Linked DNA regions of Catellatospora sp. TT07R-123. The main gene of each other region encodes a partner of the protein of the gene in region 2 in a complex. Links are inferred from orthologs where the notes say so. Each region holds a gene or a part of one and is shown on either strand. Other genes may lie near its edges.

Region 1 (9,406 bases), 1.4 Mb from region 2 along the record:
GGGCACAAAGCCTGTCGGGTCGCCCGTACGGACGATGATGCAGCTCAGCCTATTGGTCAACCAAGTGGATTGGTAAGGACCCACCCCGTGTCCAGCACGTTTTCACAGGCGGCCACGGCGACCTCCAGACGGCGCTCATGCGGCCCGGCCAGCTCGACCACCGGCACCCCCGACTCCACCAGCAGCTCGCGGAACCGTCCCGTCATCCACGACCGCAGGTGTTCTCCGTCACGCAGGCCGTCGTCGTCGAACGGCACCCCGGCGTCGGAGGTCAGCAGGTAGAGGTCCGGGCGCCGGGCCAGGGCCCGCACCTGCTCGGACGCGCCGCCCAGGTAGCGCTCCTCCCACAGCGCGGTCGCCCGCGCGTCGGTGTCGCAGAACAGCAGCGGCGAGCCCTGCCCGGCCGCGGCGTCCTCAGCCGCCGACTGCGCCCGCGCCACCTCGACGAAGTCGGCCCGTTCCCACACCACGTCGAACACGGTCGCCGCCGGATCGGCCGTCCGCAGCACGGCGAGCTTGCGCTCGGTCAGCTCCCGGCCGTACTCGGGCACCCAGCGGGTGTCCGCCCAGACCCCGCCCCGGGCACGGAAGTGCCCGGCCAGCGCTGCCGCCATCGTGGTGGTGCCGGTCGACTCCGCCCCGACCACCACCACCCGCCGGGCGAACCAGGCCCGCACCGACGCCGACAGCCGGTCCCAGTGCGCCACCGGATCGGCGCGCACCGCCGTCCCGGACACCGGCACCGCCGCGCGGGCCGGGTCGACCGCGACGTGTACGGCTTCGAACCGGCGCGCCAGCTCCGCGCCGTACCCCTCCGAACTGAACACCGCGTCCACCCGGCGGCCGCCGACGGCGTCGCGGAACACCGCGCAGTGCGCGTCCCAGACGTCCGGGTCGCCGTAGTCGACGCGGACGTCGTCGTAGCGGCCCGCGAAGCGCACCCACGGGGTGTCGGCGTGCTCGGCGCGCAGCCAGTCCAGCCGCAGCTCCAGCGGGATCGACTCGGACCGCGACGGCGCCACCACCACGGTCACCTCGGCACACGCCGCCGCGGCGGCGCGGATCAGCAGATGGTGCCCGGCGTGCGGCGGGTAGAACTTGCCCACCACCATCCCGTGGCCGAAACCCCTGCTCACGCGGGCACCGCGGCCGCCGGGCGCAGCGCACCCCGCCAGGCCGCCAGGCCCGCGACGCACAGGCCGAGGAACACGACGTACAGCACCGCGGTCAGCCACAGGTCCTTGTACAGGTACAGCGGGATGTAGACCAGATCGGCCGCGATCCACACCCACCAGCTCTCCACCTTCTTGCGGCACTGCAGGTAGGTCGCCGCCAGCGACAGCACCGTGGTCACCGCGTCGGCCCACGGCACCGTCGAGTCCGTGACCCGGGTCAACAGCAGCCACAGCCCGAGCGTGCCGGCCGCCGAGGCGGCCGCCAGCCAGGCCCACTCCGCGGCCGACGTGCGCGACACCGCGAGCTCCCGCCGCCGACCCCGGCCGTAGAGCCAGTGCCACCAGCCGTACAGGCCCAGCACCACGTAGACCAGCTGCAGGCCGGCGTCGGCGTACAGGGCGGAGTCCCAGAACACCACCAGCAGCAGCGCCACGTTGAGGATGCCGACCGCCCAGTTCGCGACGTGCTCGCGCACCAGCAGCCACACGTTCACCACTCCGGTGAGGAAGCCCAGCACCTCCGCCCAGGTCACCACGGTGGTCCCCAGCGTCAGCGCGGGGTGCAGCAGCAGGTCGGCGAGGTGGTGCAGCATGCGGACACCCTAGGACCCGGCCACCTGGGCGGCCAAGGCCGTGCGAGGATCGCCTCATGGTCCTCGAAGTCGCTCTGATCGAGGTCCTCCCCGGCCGGGAGGACGAGTTCGCCGCCGCCTACGCCAAGGGGCACGAGGTGCTCGCGGGCACCCCGGGCTGCCTGAGCGTGCGGATGACCCGCGGCATCGAGTCGCCGTCGCGGTTCGTGCTGCTGGTCGAGTGGGAGAACGTCGCCGCGCACGAGGACAACTTCCGCGCCACCGAGCGGTTCACCACCTGGCGCGGCCTGATCGGCCCGTTCTTCGCCGCCCCGCCCGTGGTCGAGCACTTCGCGGACGTCCCGCACGCCTGATGCCGCGCCGCAGCCTGACCACCTCGGACGGGGTGCTGGTCGACGCCCACCACGACCCGGGTGACGCCGCCCTCGCCGTGGTGGTCGCGCACGGCTTCACCGGTTCCTGGCAGCGCCCGGCCGTACGCCGCGCCGCCGCCGTCTTCGGCCGGTCCGGCGGCGTGATCAGCTTCGACTTCCGCGGCCACGGCGCCTCCGGCGGCAAGTCGACCGTCGGCGACCTGGAGATCCACGACCTCGAAGCGGCCGTGGCCTGGGCCCGGGAGCTCGGCTACCGCCGCGTCGTCACCGTCGGCTTCTCGATGGGCGCCTGCGTCGCGGTCCGGCACGCGGGCCTGCTGCGCGGCGTCGACGCGATCGTGGCGGTCAGCGGCCCGGCCCGCTGGTACTACCGGGGCACCCCGCCGATGCGGCGGGTGCACTGGGTGCTGGAACGGCGGCTCGGCCGCCTGGTCGGGCGGGTCGCGCTGAAGACCCGGATCGCCTCGGGCGGCTGGGCCGAAGAGCCGCTGCCGCCGTACGCCGCAGCGCCGCTGATCTCGCCGATCCCGCTGCTGGTGGTGCACGGCGACGCCGACGCGTACTTCCCCGTCGAGCACGCGCACCAGATCTACGGCGCGGCCGGCGAACCCAAGGAGCTGTGGCTGGAGCCCGGCTTCGGCCACGCCGAGAACGCGGCCTCCGACGAGCTGCTCACCCGCATCGCCACCTGGCTGACCACCCACGCCCCGGCCCACTGACCGCCCCCTGATCGGCGGCGACGCGTTCGCACTGGCACCATTCACGGGCATGGCCCCCTCACCTACGTCGATGTGGCTGCCGGTCGGGCACCGGCTCGTGCTGGCGGCGTTCGCGCTGCTGGTGGCGGTGTCGTGGTGGCACCCGCGCTGGCCGGCCGAGCAGGCGCTGCACCACAGCCTGACCGTGGTCGCGGTCGCCGCCCTGCTGTGGGCGCAGCACCGGCTGCGGCTGCCGCTGAGCTCGTTCGTACTGCTGGTGGTGTTCCTGGCGCTGCACACGATCGCGGCGCGCTGGATCTACTCGTACGTGCCGTACGACGAGTGGGTCGCCGCCCTGACCGGGCGGTCGCTGTCGGAGCGGTTCGGCTGGCAGCGCAACAACTTCGACCGGCTGGTCCACTTCGGATACGGGCTGCTGCTGGCCCCGGTGCTGGTGCGGCTCTGGCGTGAGCGCGGGGTGCCGCGCGGACGGGCCTGGCTGCGCGCGGCCGAGCTGGTCCTGGCCACCGGCGCGCTTTACGAGCTGTTCGAGTGGGCGATCGCGCTGACGCTGGCCCCCGGCGCGGCCGAGGCGTACAACGGGCAGCAGGGTGACATGTGGGACGCGCACGCCGACATGGCCCTGGCGCTGCTCGGTGCGCTGCTCGGCGGTGCGGTCGCGGTACTGCGACCGGCGCGACATCATCCGAACGGATGAGGCTGTTTACCCCCAACGGGTGGCGGGTAGCTCGATGGCATGACTACTGACCTGCCCCCGCTTCCCCCGTTGTCCGACGAGGCTGAGCAGAACTACCAGCCCGCAGGCCAGAGCATCGTCGAGATGCTGGCCGAGGAGCACCGCCAGATCACCAGGCTGTCGGCCGAACTCGCCGTCGAGGCCGCCTCAGCCTCGCCGTCGCGGCGCAAGCAGGTCGCCGACGTGGTGACCGCCGTCGTGAGCCGCCACCTGGCCGCCGAGGAGCAGTACCTGCTGCCCGCGGTGCGCCGGCACCTGCCCGACGGCGACGACCTGGCCAGCCGCGAGCTGGCCGAGGACGGCGCGATCCGCCAGATGCTGCAGACTCTCCAGACCGTGCCGCCGGAGGACGAGAAGTTCCAGGAGCTGGCCCTGGAGGTGGACCAGCAGCTGCGCCGCCACAAGCACACCGCCGACCGCCGCATCCACATGCGCCTGGCGCAGGCCGCCACCGACGAGGAGCTGATCCGGCTGGGCAACCGGGCCGCGATCGCGGAGGAGGCGGCGACCACCCGGCCGCACCCGGGCGCCCCGTCCACGCCCCCGTGGAACCGGCTGACCGACCCGCTGCTGGGCGCGGCGGACAAGCTCCGCGACGCGCTGACCGGGCGGTCGACGTACCCGGAACAGCTGTGACCGCAGACCCGATGCCAGGCAGCCGGGGCACGCCGCGCGGGCGGCGTGCCCCGGTCGCTTCTCGGCTCAGGCCGCGACGTCCATCTGGCGCAGCTCCTTCTTGAGCTCGCTGATCTCGTCGCGGATGCGGGCCGCGAGTTCGAACTGCAACTCGCCCGCCGCGGTCAGCATCTGGTCGGTCAGCTCGCCGACCAGCTTGACCAGCTCAGCTCGGGCCATGCCCGCGCTCTCGGCCACGATGGTGCCCCGCCGCTCGCCGCTGGTGCCGCGGCCCTTGGACTTCGTCCCCGGCACCGGCGCCTTGCCCCGCGACATCTGCCGGCCGGACCCGCCGATCAGCTGCCCGCCCCCGGCTGCGGCCATCGCGAGCTCGCTGTCCTCGGCCTCGCGGTAGATGTCGTCGAGGATGTCGTGGATCTTCTTGCGCAGCGGCTGCGGGTCGACCCCGTTGGCCTCGTTGTACGCCACCTGCTTGGCGCGGCGCCGGTCGGTCTCCTCGATCGCCGACGCCATCGACGGCGTGATCTTGTCGGCGTACATGTGGACCTCGCCGGAGACGTTGCGGGCCGCGCGGCCGATCGTCTGGATCAGCGAGGTGCCGCTGCGCAGGAAGCCCTCCTTGTCGGCGTCGAGGATCGCCACCAGCGACACCTCGGGCAGGTCCAGGCCCTCGCGCAGCAGGTTGATGCCGACCAGCACGTCGAACTCGCCGATGCGCAGCTCCTTGAGCAGCTCCACCCGGCGCAGCGTGTCGACCTCCGAGTGCAGGTAGCGCACCCGGATGCCGTTCTCCAGCAGGTAGTCGGTCAGGTCCTCGGCCATCTTCTTGGTCAGCGTGGTGACCAGGACCCGCTCGTCGCGCTCAGTGCGCACCCGGATCTCGTGCATCAGGTCGTCGATCTGGCCCTTGGTCGGCTTCACCACCACCTGCGGATCGACCAGGCCGGTCGGGCGGATCACCTGCTCGACGAACTCGCCGCCCGCCTGCTTGAGCTCCCATGGGCCCGGCGTGGCGGACAGGAAGACCATCTGCCCCACCCGCTCCAGGAACTCGTCGAAGCGCAGCGGGCGGTTGTCCTGGGCGCTGGGCAGCCGGAAGCCGTGCTCGACCAGCACCCGCTTGCGCGAGGCGTCGCCCTCGTACATGCCGCCGATCTGCGGGATGGTCACGTGCGACTCGTCGATCACGGTCATGAAGTCGTCGGGGAAGTAGTCGAGCAGGCAGTGCGGCGGGCTGCCCGGCTCGCGGCCGTCGATGTGCAGCGAGTAGTTCTCGATGCCGTTGCAGAAGCCGACCTGCCGCATCATCTCCAGGTCGTACGTGGTGCGCATGCGCAGGCGCTGGGCTTCGAGCAGCTTGTTCTGCCGGTCGAGCTCGGCCAGGCGCGCCTCCAGCTCCGCCTCGATGCCGCCGATGGCGCGCTCCATCCGCTCCGGCCCCGCCGCGTAGTGGGTCGCCGGGAAGATCAGCATCTGCTGCACGTCGCGCACCACGTCGCCGGTCAGCGGGTGCAGGTAGGACAGGCGCTCGATCTCGTCGCCGAAGAACTCGATCCGCAGCGCCAGCTCCTCGTACGCCGGGATGATCTCCAGCGTGTCGCCGCGCACCCGGAACGTGCCCCGGTTGAACGCGATGTCGTTGCGCGCGTACTGGATGTCGACCAGGCGGCGCAGCAGCTTGTCGCGGTCCAGCTCCTCGCCGACGCTGACCTTGACCGCGCGCTCCAGGTATTCCTGCGGCGTGCCCAGGCCGTAGATGGCGCTGACGGTCGCCACCACGATCACGTCCCGGCGGGTCAGCAGCGACATCGTCGCCGAGTGCCGCAGCCGCTCCACCTCCTCGTTGATCGAGGAGTCCTTCTCGATGTAGGTGTCCGTCTGCGGGATGTACGCCTCGGGCTGGTAGTAGTCGTAGTAGCTGACGAAGTATTCGACCGCGTTGCGCGGCATCAGCTCGCGGAACTCCTTGGCCAGCTGGGCGGCGAGCGTCTTGTTGGGCGCCAGCACCAGCGCCGGCCGCTGGAGGCGCTCGATGAGCCAGGCCGTGGTGGCCGACTTGCCGGTGCCCGTCGCGCCCAGCAGCACGGTGTGCCGGTCGCCCCGGCGCACCCGCCGCGCCAGGTCCTCGATCGCCGCGGGCTGGTCGCCACCAGGCGTGAACTCACTGATTACCTGAAACGTGCCATCCAGGCGCGGGATCTGCTGGCTCATGCCGCCAAACCTACGCTCAACCTCCGACATGCCACGCAAGGTGACGCTGATCACGCTGCGGCAACCGGGCGGCGGCGCGGCCGAGGACGATCACGGCAGGTCCCTTGGCCAGGCAACTTCTCCACCCCCGTCGCGCACGGGTGACAGCGGGTGACCCTTAGTAAGTGACCGGCTCCAATATTGCGATTGTGTGTCATCAATCACGGCGTTAACGTCATGGAGTAGGCCGCTCGCGGCGGCCGTACCGGGGAGACCGGACCTCCACACCGGCCGGTTACCACCCCCGGCGCACCGGTAGCAGCCCCGATCCGCCCCACCGCAGGATCGTGAGCGCACCGCTGCGGTCGCGCACCATGTGTGCGCCGACCGGCCGCCGCGAACGGTCTGACCTTTTCCCCGACCGACCCTTCCCGCACGCGGGCGCGTGCGGGCGTACGCGCGTGTGCGTGCGGGCGTGGCGGGCGCGTGCGTGCGGGCGTGGCGGGCGCGTGCGTGCAGTTTCGGGGAAACTGCTGGAATCTCGGGGCGAATTCGAGCACTTTCCCCGAAACTGCACGAACTTCGCCGCCCTCCCCCGCGAACGTCACCTCGTACGCCCCCTTCACGTTGCACCTGCCGTGGGTGTCACCTCCGGCCGCCGCCGCGTCGTCAACGTCATCGCCAGCGCCGGGCTCGTGCTCGGCCTCGCCGCCGGGCTGAGCACCGGCCTGGCCTCCTGCACCGCCAAGAAGCCGGTCGCCGAGAGCACGCGGCCGCTGGCCGACGGCGAGCTCAAGCGCCTGGCCGGGATGCGGGTGGTCAACTACGAGGACGCCCGCGTCGGCCTGCGCGGCACCGTCGGGCCGGCCAGCCGCAAGACCCGGGTCGCGGGCTGGATCGACTGGCGCCGCGAGGTGGTGTACCTGTCGGTCACCGACCCCGAGGGCGGCACCGCGCTGGTGCAGGCGGTGCCCGGGGTGCTCGCGGTGCGTACCGGCCCGGTCGGTCCCGCGTCGGCCTCGACCGGCCCCGACTCCGACGCGGCCGCGCCCGGCCTGCCCCCGGTCGACCCGCCCGAGGACGGCTGGCGGGCGCGCCCCATCCAGCTCGGCGGCGACGAGCAGCGCCCGCTGGACAACCTCGTCTCGTTCCTCTTCCTGCTGGCCCGCCCCGACCGGGACCCCGCCGACCTGCTCGGCACGCTGAAGAACCAGTACGTACGCCGCGACGCCTTCGAAGGCACCCCGGTCGACGTGCTGCTCGGCCCGGCGCTGCTGCCGCAGACCGGACCCGCCGCACCGTCGGCGGCCCCGGGGCTGACCCCGACCGCGTCGAGCAACTCGGCCGCCGACACCGAACCCGACGACGGCACGCTCGACGAGGCGAACATGGCCGCCTCGGCCGCTCCCTCCGGCAGCCCCGAGCCCTCGTACGCGCCGGACTCGCTGGAGGCGCACGGCGGCGCGGTCGGCTACTGGCTCGACGACAAGGGCGCGCTGCGGCGGCTGGAGACGGTGCTGGCCACCGGCCTGCCCGCCACCGTGGACCTGCTGCGCGACCAGCAGCAGGAGTTCACCCGTACCGCGGTGCTGGGCGGGCAGCCCAACAACCCCACGAAGATCACCGAGAAGGAAGCCGAGATGCTGTCCCGGCTGCGCCAGCGCAACCTGCGCGCCCGCGGCGGCAAGGTCACCCTGACCATGCCGGTGCTGCCCGGCACGCTGCGGCTGGGCACGGGCTGGCTGGACTGGCAGCGGCACCTGAGCTACCTGGCCGTGCACGACTCCGACGACACCGACTACGACGTGCTCGTACACGCCGACCGCACCGGTGTCGCCACCCGCAAGACCGGCAAGAAGGCCACCGAGGTCCCGCCGCTGCCCGCCCCGAAGGGCGACTGGGACCGGGCCGAGTGGGCCGACCTGGGCACCAAGACCGAGATCACCGACCTGGACTACCTGGTCCACGAGGCGATGTCGCTGGCCGCGGGCACGCCCGACGATGCCGCCCACATCCGCCAGCACGGGCGGCGGCTGCGCGTCGACGTGCTGCGCGGGGTGCCGGTGGGCGTGTTCGAGCTGCCCACGGCCGTCGAGGTGAACGTGCCGGCCGGGATGGCGCGGATGCGGTACTGGGTGGACAACTCCGGCGTGCTGCAGCGGCTGGAGCTGCGGACCGCCACCGGCGGGTTCGCACAGCTCGACCTCGACCTCAGCGACCCGCTGCCCGCCCTGCCCCCGCGCGTCTACTGACCGCGGCGGCAGCGGCGCCGCGCCCGCTTTCCACTGACGCTGGCCTATCTAGAGGACGATTCTCCAAGATCCGTCCTCTAGATAGGCCAGCGTCAATGCTAGGCGGGGCGGCGTGACGGCGGGCAGTGTGGCAGCGGGGCGGGGGGTGACGGCGGGGCGGGGTGGCAGCGGCCCGCCGCGTGCTCCCGCCCCGCGGTCACTCCGGACGCAGCCGGGGCCAGATCTCGTCGACGGCGGCGTGCAGGTCGGCGATGCTGCCCTCGTTGACGATCGCGATGTCGGCCACCGCCCGCCGCTGCTCGTCAGTCGCCTGCGCGGCGATCCGGGCGGCCGCGTCCGCCTCGGCCATCCCCCGGTCCCGCACCAGCCGCGCGACCCGGGTCACCTCGTCGGCGAACACCACGATCACCAGCTCGTACGTCGGCGCCAGCCCCGCCTCCACCAGCAACGGCACGTCGTTCACGACCACCGCGTCCGGCGGCGCCGCAGCGGCCAGCTCGGCCGTGCGCGCCCGCACCCGGGGATGGATGATCGCCTCCAGGTCCCGCCGGGCCGCCTCGTCACCGAAGACCAGCTTCCCCAGCGCGGGCCGGTCCAGCGACCCGTCAGCGGCCAGCACGCCCGGCCCGAACCGGGCCACCACCTCGGCCAGCCCGTCGGTGCCGGGTGCGACCACCTCCCGGGCGATCCGGTCGGAGTCGATCACCACAGCGCCCCGTTCGGCCAGTCGG
Region 2 (9,394 bases):
GCCACCGCGAGCGCCGGGGCAGCCAGCACCCGCAGCACGCTCGTCCAGCTCCGATGGCGGGGGTGACTCATAGAGACGCCTCCATTGTCTGCGCCGCGCTCGTATGCGCGGCAGGCTATGGACATCCTGGAGCAGCGCGCCCGCTCGCGCCACCAGAGATCGGTGACGTTTGCGTGACCGCCGGTCGGCTCGGAGCGCTGTCAGCCGGGACGCATAGACTCACCAGACGATGCATCCTCTCTTCGACCTCCCTGACGCCACGCCGTCCACCGAGCGCACGGCGGGTGCCGGTGCACCCGCGCAGGGCTCCCGCGGCGGCGATCCCTCCCGCGTGATGAAGCTGCTGGAGGGTCTCAACGAGCCCCAGCGCGCCGCGGTGGTGCACGCCGGCGGCCCGCTGCTGATCGTCGCCGGTGCCGGCTCGGGCAAGACCCGGGTGCTCACCCAGCGCATCGCGTACCTGCTGGCCGCGCGGGACGTGCACCCGGGCGAGATCCTGGCCATCACCTTCACCAACAAGGCCGCGGGCGAGCTGCGCGAGCGCGTGGCGCACCAGGTCGGCAACCGGGCCCGGATGATGTGGGTGTCCACCTTCCATTCGGCTTGCCTGCGCATCCTGCGCGCCGAGCACGAGCACGCCGGGCTGAAGTCGTCGTTCTCGATCTACGACGCCGACGACTCGCGGCGGCTGATGCAGCTGGTCTCCCGCGAGCTCGACCTCGACCCCAAGCGCTACCCGCCGCGCAGCCTGGCCGCGCAGGTGTCGAACCTGAAGAACGAGCTGATCGACCCGGAGTCGTTCACGGCGAGCGGCCCGACCCAGCGCGTGCTCGCCGAGGCGTACACGCTGTACCAGCAGCGCCTCCAGCAGGCGCACGCGCTCGACTTCGACGACATCATCATGCGTACGGTGCACCTGCTCCAGGCCAAGCCGGAGGTCACCGAGAAGTACCGCCGCCGGTTCCGCCACGTGCTCGTCGACGAGTACCAGGACACCAACCACGCGCAGTACATGCTGATCAAGGAGTTGGTCGGGGGCGGTGACGCCGCGGCTTCGCAGGCCACGCCTCCCGGTGAGCTGTGTGTGGTCGGTGACGCCGACCAGTCGATCTACGCCTTCCGGGGCGCGACCATCCGCAACATCCTGGAGTTCGAGCGCGACTACCCGCATGCCACCACGATCCTGCTGGAGCAGAACTACCGCTCGACGCAGACCATCCTCAGCGCCGCCAACGCGGTGATCGACCGCAACGCCGACCGCAAGCCCAAGCGGCTGTGGAGCGACCAGGGCGCGGGCGAGCAGATCACCGGGTATGTGGCCGACAACGAGCACGCCGAGGCCGACTGGGTGGCCCGCGAGATCGACCGGCTGTGCGACGCGGACGCGGCCCGGCCGGGCGACGTGGCGGTCTTCTACCGCACCAACGCCCAGTCCCGGGTGTTCGAGGACATCTTCATCCGGCTCGGGCTGCCGTACAAGGTCGTCGGCGGGGTGCGCTTCTACGAGCGCAAGGAGGTCCGCGACGCGCTGGCCTACCTGCGGGCGATCGCCAACGAGGACGACACCGTCAGCATGCGGCGGATCATCAACACGCCCAAGCGCGGCCTGGGCGACCGGGCCGAGGCCGTGGTGGAGGCGCTGGCGGCGCGGGAGCGGGTGTCGTTCGGGGCGGCGCTGCGCCGGGCGGCGGACGCGCCGGGCATCGCCACCCGCGCGGTGAACTCGATCAACGACTTCCTGGCGATGCTCGACGAGGCCCGCGACCTGGCCCGTGAGGCGCCCCCGGAGGCGGTGCTGGAGTTCATCCTGTCCCGTTCGGGCCTGCTGGCCGAGCTGGAGGCGAGCCTGGACCCGCAGGACGAGGGCCGGGTGGAGAACCTCCAGGAACTCGTCAGCGTCGCCCGGGAGTACGCCGAGCGCACCGCGGCCGCCGACGAGACCCCGGCGCTGGCGGGCTTCCTGGAGCAGGTGGCCCTGGTCGCCGACGCCGACCAGGTGCCCAGCGACGACCCCGACCACCAGGGCGTGGTCACGCTGATGACCCTGCACACCGCCAAGGGGCTGGAGTTCCCGGTGGTGTTCCTGAGCGGTCTGGAGGACGGCGTCTTCCCGCACCTGCGCTCGCTCGGCGACGTCAAGGAGCTGGAGGAGGAGCGCCGCCTGGCGTACGTCGGGATCACCCGTGCCCGGCAGCGGCTGTACCTGTCCCGGGCGGTGACCCGCTCGGCCTGGGGCCAGCCGCAGTACAACCCGCCGTCGCGGTTCCTGGAGGAGCTGCCGCCGGAGCTGCTGGACTGGAAGCGCACCGAGGGTGCGGTGAGCTCGTGGGGCGGCGACCGCGGCGGCATCGGCGGCCGCGAGCGCAGCCAGGAGCGCGCGGCGAGCACGTTCGTCGGCGGCACGAGCCGCGCGGCGGCGCTGGCCAGCCGGATCGGCGTGGACCCGAGCAAGCTCGCCACGGCCAGCGACCTGGCCTCGGCTCCGGCCCTGTCGGCCGGTGACCGGGTCAACCACCAGCGCTACGGCCTGGGCCGGGTGCTCGCGGTGCAGGGTGTCGGGGCCCGGGCGCAGGCCCAGGTCGACTTCGGCGACCAGGTGTTGTGGCTGGTGGTCCGGCACGCGCCGATCGAGAAGATCTGAGCCGTACCCTCCGCTGAAACGACGTGTGGCCCGGATCGATGATCCGGGCCACACGCTTTCGGGGGGGTGGGGTGGGGATGGGTGGTGCTGGGGATGGGTGAAGGGGATGGGCGGTCTCGGGTCAGCAGCCGGTGCTGATACCGCGCTCCTGGAGCCACGGGGCGGGGTTGACCTGGTTCCACATGCCCTGGTGCACCTCGAAGTGCAGGTGGGGACCGGTCGAGTCACCGGTGGAACCCTCGTAGCCGAGGATGTCGCCGGCCTTGACCTGCTGACCCTCCTGGACCACGGTGCGGTTCATGTGGGCGTAGTGCGTGAAGTAGCCGTTGCCGTGGTCGACCACGACCGAGATGCCGTAGCCGGAGTAGACCCAGCCGGCCGCGAAGACGGTGCCGGGGCCGACGGCCCGGATCGGGGTGTTCTCGGGCATGGCGAAGTCGATGCCCTTGTGCTCGGTGCCCCAGCGGGGGCCGAAGCACGAGCTCACCGGGGCGCCCTGCATCGGGGTGCTCCACACGGGGCGGGCGGCCTTCGGCGCGGCGGCCTTGGCCTGCTTCGGCGCGGCCTGCTTGGCCTTCGCCGGGGCGGCCTGCTTCGCCTTGCTCTTGGCGGGGGTGTTGCTCTTGGTGCTGCGGGTGGACCGGTCGGCCCGCTCGGCGACAGCCTCCCGCTTGGCGGTGGCGGTCTGCGCGACGGTGGTCAGCGACTTGGCCGGGGCGTTGTCGATGGTGGCGGCGACGAAGCCGACCGATGCGACGCCGGCGAGAACCGCGATGGCGGTGACCGCACGGGTGCGTCCCTTCAGTCCGGCGCGGACCAGGTCGCGGGCGGCGACCAGCTTCTCGCGGCCGGCCTTGAAGATCTCGGTGCTGCTCTGCACGAGGGGAACCTCCGTTGTGTCTCCGTTGACGGGAGCCATGTTGCCTGGTCAGAACGGGGGTAGCCAAGCGGGCTCCGAGGCCGATTCGGATATTCGGGCGGTTCTCGGGCTGGTCGTTTGTCCTGTTGTCGAACCCCGACCGACCCTGAGTCCCTTAAGGGGGGAGTGACCTCGGTCACCCGACAGGCCCGATTTCGTGACCGGGGGAGGTGGCGTCGTTGCGCTGCGTGATGTCAGACCAGACAAAACCGCCCGCATCGGAAGGATGCGGGCGGTTCGGAAGTATCGCTTCAGCCGACGGAGCCGTCGAAGGCCTGCTCGATTTCGAGTTCGAGATCAACACCGTGGTCCTTGAACCAGGGGATCGGGTTCACGGCGACGTCGTTGACGTGGATCTCCAGGTGCAGGTGGGAGCCGAACGAGTGGCCCGTGTTGCCGCCGAGGCCGATGACCTGGCCGGCCTTCACCTTGTCGCCGACCTTCACCAGCAGCTTGCTGGAGTGGCCGTACACCGTCTTGAGGCCGTTGCCGTGGTCGATGATGATGCAGTATCCGTAGCCGCCGTTCCAGCCGGCGAGGATGACGGTGCCGTCGTGGACCGCCGAGTACGGCGTGCCCTCGGTGAGGGCCAGGTCGACGCCCTTGTGCATCTTCCCCCAGCGCATCGCGAAGCCGGAGGTGATGCGGTAGTTGTGGAAGGGCAGCAGCCAGGCGTTGGGCGCCGCGGTGATCGAGGTGCTGAGCGTCCGGTCGTCGCCGCGGCTGGCGCGGTCGGCTGCCTCCGCACGGGCGACGCTGGAGTCGGAGACCGCGGTGGTGTCACCGCTGAGGCTGTCGGTCTTGGCGTCCGTGATGCCGGCTCCGGCACCGAAGGCCACGATTCCCGCGCCGACGAACGCGGTGGTGATGACGGCTGCGTACCTGCTGCGGGGCGGCGTGGCCACCCGGCGGCGACCGCGGTAGCGGTCGCTCTCACGTAAGAGCTCGGGCCGGTATTGCACCTACAGCCTCCGTCATCGGTGGCGCCGCTGGATCACGACGCTCTGTCACCCTGTTTTGGATGGCACTGCGGGACAACTTAACCAACCCGTAGGGGTAGGCACAAGCTCCTGAACGTCATCCCTTAGCCGTCAGTGCGACTGTCCGGCCCGAATATCCCCTTTCTGTCCGTATTTATCCCGGAATCCGGTGATCACGTAGAGTGATCGTTCGCGGGGCAGGCCGTATATATAGGCGTCGCGCTGTGATGTGACCTGACCGCTGGTGGTGACCCCCGGGGTGTGGGTTACCGTTCGTTAAGTCTGTACGGCGAGAGGTGAGCACTGATGGGCACTCGTATTCGCGTGGTCGTGGCCAAACCGGGGCTCGACGGGCACGACCGCGGCGCGAAGGTGGTGGCCAGGGCCCTGCGTGACGCGGGTATGGAGGTCATCTACACCGGGCTGCACCAGACGGCGGAGCAGATCGTGGAGACCGCGATCCAGGAGGACGCGGACGCGGTCGGCCTGTCCGTCCTGTCCGGTGCGCACATGACGCTGTTCCCCCGGGTCGTCGGCCTGCTGCGTGAGCGCGGCGCGGGCGACATGGTGGTGTTCGGCGGCGGCATCATCCCCGAGGCGGACATCCCCGAGCTGGAGCGGCTCGGCGTGGCGAAGGTGTTCACGCCGGGTGCGACCACCCAGGCGATCGTCGAGTGGGTGCGGGCGAACGTCGCCACGACCCAGCCGGCCTGACCGGCCGGCACACGTACCGCAACAGCGAAGGCGCCCGCACCGCGGGCGCCTTTATATAAGGTGCGATTTCCCCAAGACAAAAGGGGAGGAGCCGGACGCACCCCTCACACGCCCGGCTCCTCTATGCACGACGCCCCGCCGCCACCCCTCGACCGACAGGGCATCGGCCGTTTGTGTCATCCCGCCTGGCCTTTCGGTTTCAGCGCTCTGACATCAGACTCAACGAGGGTTTTCGCAGGGGGTTACGGCCGGTGGCGCCGTCACTGGAACGGGTGACGGCGCCGATGTCCCCGCAGTCCGGCCGACCCCGCCGCGGGGCCGGGAACCCTTGCCCCGCCCCGGTCCGCATAGCCGTCGGTCATCGCCCGGTGTGCAGTTGGGCACACCGGGCGGTCGTGCCGATACCCTGCGCTGAGGGACCGTTAGGCTGCGCGGAAGGCCTATCCAGCGGAGGATGGGCAATGGTCCCTACGCGTCGTGTCGGGTGTCCCGCCGGCTACGCGTTGGGCTGGACAGCGAAGAGGTATCGGTGGACCTGTACGAGTACCAGGGGCGCGATGTCTTCGAGAAGCACGGCCTGCCCGTGCTCGCCGGTGGCGTCGCCGAGACCCCTGAGGAGGCCCGCGCCATCGCCGAGCGGCTCGGCGGCCGTGTGGTTGTCAAGGCGCAGGTGAAGGTCGGCGGCCGCGGCAAGGCCGGCGGCGTGAAGCTGGCCGACGGCGCCGACGAGGCCTACGCCCGCGCGAACGACATCCTCGGGATGGACATCAAGGGCCACACGGTCCACAAGGTGATGCTGGCCGAGACGGCCGACATCGTCGAGGAGTACTACTTCTCCTACCTGCTGGACCGGGCGAACCGCACCTTCCTGTGCATCGCCAGCGTGGCCGGCGGTATGGAGATCGAGACCGTCGCCGAGGAGCAGCCGGAGAAGGTCGCGAAGGTCGCCATCGACGCCAACCGCGGCGTCGACGAGGCCCTGGCCCGCGAGATCGTCACGGCCGGCCACTTCCCGGCCGAGGTCGCCGACCAGGTCGTCGACATCGCGGTGAAGCTGTGGGCGACGTTCGTCGCCGAGGACGCGACGCTGGTCGAGGTCAACCCGCTGGCGAAGGTGGGCGACGGCCGCGTGCTGTGCCTGGACGCCAAGGTGACCCTGGACGAGAACGCCGGCTTCCGCCACGCCGACCACGAGGCGCTGGAGGACAAGGCCGCGGTCGACCCGCTGGAGCAGGCCGCCAAGGCCAAGGACCTCAACTACGTCAAGCTCGACGGCGAGGTCGGCATCATCGGCAACGGCGCGGGCCTGGTCATGTCCACCCTGGACGTGGTCGCGTACGCCGGTGAGGAGTTCGGCGGGGTCAAGCCCGCGAACTTCCTCGACATCGGCGGCGGCGCGTCGGCCGAGGTGATGGCGAACGGTCTGGAGATCGTGCTGTCGGACCCGGCCGTGAAGAGCGTCTTCGTCAACGTCTTCGGTGGCATCACCGCCTGCGACGCGGTCGCCAACGGCATCATCCAGGCGCTGGCCATGCTCGACGGCCGGGGCGAGAAGGTCACCAAGCCGCTGGTCGTGCGGCTCGACGGCAACAACGCCGAGGCGGGTCGGGCCATCCTCGACGGCGCCGGCAACCCGCTCGTGGAGCGGGTCGACACGATGGACGGCGCCGCCAAGCGCGCCGCCGAGCTCGCTGCGGCTGGGAAGTGACATAGACAATGGCTATCTGGCTCACCAAGGACTCCAAGGTCATCGTCCAGGGCGTGACCGGCTCTGAGGGCTCCAAGCACACCCGCCGCATGCTGGCGGCCGGCACGAACATCGTCGGCGGCGTGAACCCGCGCAAGGCGGGCACCACCGTCGAGTTCGACGGTCACGAGGTGCCGGTGTTCGGCACCGTGGCCGAGGCGATGGACAAGACCGGTGCCGATGTCACGGTCATCTTCGTGCCCCCGGCCTTCACCAAGCAGGCAGTCGTCGAGGCGATCGACGCGGGCATCGGCCTGGCCGTCGTGATCACCGAGGGCGTGCCGGTGCACGACACCGCCGCGTTCTGGGCGCACGCCGTGGCGACCGGCAACAAGACCCGCATCGTCGGGCCGAACTGCCCCGGCATCGCCTCGCCGGGTGCGAGCAACGCCGGCATCATCCCGGCCGACATCAGCGGCTCGGGCCGCATCGGCCTGGTCTCGAAGTCGGGCACGCTGACCTACCAGCTCATGTACGAGCTGCGCGACATCGGCTTCTCCACCGCGGTCGGCATCGGCGGCGACCCGATCATCGGCACCACCCACATCGACGCGCTCGCGGCCTTCCAGGACGACCCGGAGACCGAGGCCATCGTCATGATCGGTGAGATCGGCGGCGACGCCGAGGAGCGCGCGGCCGAGTTCATCAAGGCGAACGTGACCAAGCCGGTGGTCGGCTACATCGCCGGCTTCACCGCCCCGCCCGGCAAGACCATGGGCCACGCGGGCGCGATCATCTCCGGCTCGTCCGGCACCGCCGACGCCAAGAAGGCGGCGCTGGAGGCGGCCGGGGTCAAGGTCGGCAAGACGCCGTCGGAGACCGCGCGCCTGATGCGCGAGGTCATGCAGGGCCGCTGAGCCCGTACGGACGACGGAAGGGGCGCCACCCGCTGCGGGTGGCGCCCCTTCTCGCGTACGCGGTCAGTAGCCGCCGTCGTAGCGGTGCCCCATCGACCCGCTGAACGCGCCGAGGGCGCAGGACAGGCCGGTGCCGATCACCCAAAGCACGGTGAAGGCGATGCCCAGCCAGAAGGCGACCTTGCCGAGGGTCTGGTCCTGGCCGTGCTCGCGGGCCTCCTTCTGGGACAGCCAGCCGAACAGGATGCCCAGCGGCGGGCAGCAGGTCACGGCGGCCACGATGCCGATGATGCCGAACAGCACCGCGTTGTCCCGGCGCGGCGGTGGCGGCGGCACCCCGTAGGGAGGTGGCGCGGTCGGCGGCGGCAGCGGCGGCACGTGCGGCCCAGGTGGCACGGGTGGTACCGGTTCGTGCGGCGGCACGGGTTCGTTCGTCATGACTTCCCCCAATCCGGACTACATGCCGGTCTTCCACCCGGACATGCTGTAGCGCCACAGGTACAGGTCCTTGCTGCACAGCGCCAGCACGCCCACCACTATCGCGATCCAGCCGAGCGTGGTGGAGCCGCCGTTCTGCTTGGCCTCGCGCAGCGACAGCCAGCCGAACAGGATGCCCAGCAGGCCGGTGCAGCACAGGGCCGTGACGATGCCGATGATGCCGAAGATCTTCGCCCGGTCCTGGTTCCCGGCCGGGGTCACCGGTGACGGCGGCAGGTGCGGCGGTGGCGGTGGCGGCGGCACCGACGGCGGTGGCGGAGGCGGCGGCGTATAGGTCACGGCACTCTCCCTCGCTAAGGACTCGATCGCAGCGTAACCCTCCTAACTCGCATACCGGGTCGAAATGGCCACGGGCTAAGGATCGTGGTCATCCCGCCTCGTTTGTGGTTAGGTAGCGCCTGATGGCGGAACATGATGGGCCCCTCGACGAGTCGCCGTCCCGGCGACCGGACGACGCTGGCCGAGTGCCGACTCAACTTCGGCCCGCAGCCCCGGGCGGTCCTGCCACGACCGCCGACGGCGCGCCGCCGACCGCTGCCCGGGAGCCCGCCGCGCCCGTGGCGGAGCCCGCCGGCCAGGACACGATGCTGCTGGACCTGGACCTGGACCTGGACCACCCGGCCGGTCCGCCCGGCCGGCACGACGACGAGCACGACGACGTCGCCACCCACGACACCGTGCTGCTCACCCCAGGGCACCTGGGCGCGCGCGAGACGGTGCTGCTGCCCCCGCGCGACGACATCGCCCACCGCGAGACGGTGCTGCTCGCACGCGGGCGCCCGCCGGGCCCGCCGCGGCCGAGCGGGGCCCCGCTCCCGGTCGCGGCCGTGGTCAACACGGTCTGGGCCGCGTTGCAGGTGCTGGCCCCGCTGCTGCTGCTGACCGTCGGGGCCCGCGCGGTCGAGGGCCCGGTCGCGTTCCTCCTGTCGACCAGGCTCGCCCTGGCCGGCTGGCTGCTCGGGCACGGGGTGCCGCTGACCGTGCCGCTCAACGAGCACCTGGCCACGCTGGACCTGCCGCCGCTGCTGCTCACCGCGG

Evidence for each region.
Region 1: the proteins of pcrA (region 2) and uvrB are in contact, whole or in part, in a crystal structure (PDB 7EGT), measured with the Thermus thermophilus proteins. The link is inferred for Catellatospora sp. TT07R-123 from one-to-one orthologs. Residues at the interface, in WP_096412145.1 of Thermus thermophilus: His654, Arg656, Phe657, Gln666, Asp668, Glu669, Lys680, Arg681, Leu682, Ser683, Lys685, Tyr686, Ala687; in WP_096411307.1 of Thermus thermophilus: Glu23, Leu25, Arg26, Asp27, Gly28, Glu29, Arg30, Phe31, Arg55, Glu326, Asp327, Phe328, Glu379, Ser382, Gln383, His398, Gly400, Arg401.

What each region holds. Positions count from the first base shown.
Region 1 is NZ_BNEM01000001.1:2,543,688-2,553,093, forward strand. Bases 3,873-6,871 are described here. They hold uvrB (excinuclease ABC subunit UvrB), read right to left. Parts: upstream 6,445-6,871; coding sequence 4,300-6,444; downstream 3,873-4,299. Other genes in these bases: Cs7R123_RS10805 (hemerythrin domain-containing protein), read left to right, coding at 3,873-4,233. Also shown: Cs7R123_RS40710 (AAA family ATPase), read right to left, coding at 57-1,136; nicotinamide riboside transporter PnuC, read right to left, coding at 1,133-1,768; Cs7R123_RS10790 (antibiotic biosynthesis monooxygenase), read left to right, coding at 1,825-2,121; Cs7R123_RS10795 (alpha/beta hydrolase), read left to right, coding at 2,121-2,861; Cs7R123_RS10800 (DUF2238 domain-containing protein), read left to right, coding at 2,911-3,558; more of Cs7R123_RS10805, read left to right, coding at 3,598-3,872; Cs7R123_RS10815 (hypothetical protein), read left to right, coding at 7,062-8,675. UniProt on the Escherichia coli protein: The UvrABC repair system catalyzes the recognition and processing of DNA lesions. A damage recognition complex composed of 2 UvrA and 2 UvrB subunits scans DNA for abnormalities.
Region 2 is NZ_BNEM01000001.1:3,906,497-3,915,890, reverse strand. Bases 1-2,987 are described here. They hold pcrA (DNA helicase PcrA), read left to right. Parts: upstream 1-334; coding sequence 335-2,641; downstream 2,642-2,987. Other genes in these bases: Cs7R123_RS16720 (M23 family metallopeptidase), read right to left, coding at 2,763-2,987; Cs7R123_RS16730 (bifunctional UDP-sugar hydrolase/5'-nucleotidase), read right to left, coding at 1-71. In the rest of the region: more of Cs7R123_RS16720, read right to left, coding at 2,988-3,521; Cs7R123_RS16715 (M23 family metallopeptidase), read right to left, coding at 3,812-4,522; Cs7R123_RS16710 (cobalamin B12-binding domain-containing protein), read left to right, coding at 4,847-5,254; sucC (ADP-forming succinate--CoA ligase subunit beta), read left to right, coding at 5,784-6,962; sucD (succinate--CoA ligase subunit alpha), read left to right, coding at 6,971-7,858; Cs7R123_RS16695 (hypothetical protein), read right to left, coding at 7,922-8,296; Cs7R123_RS16690 (hypothetical protein), read right to left, coding at 8,315-8,635; Cs7R123_RS16685 (DUF6350 family protein), read left to right, coding at 8,821-9,394. UniProt on the Escherichia coli protein: A helicase with DNA-dependent ATPase activity. Unwinds DNA duplexes with 3'-5' polarity. Translocates on single-stranded DNA with 3'-5' polarity. Initiates unwinding more efficiently from a nicked substrate than double-stranded DNA.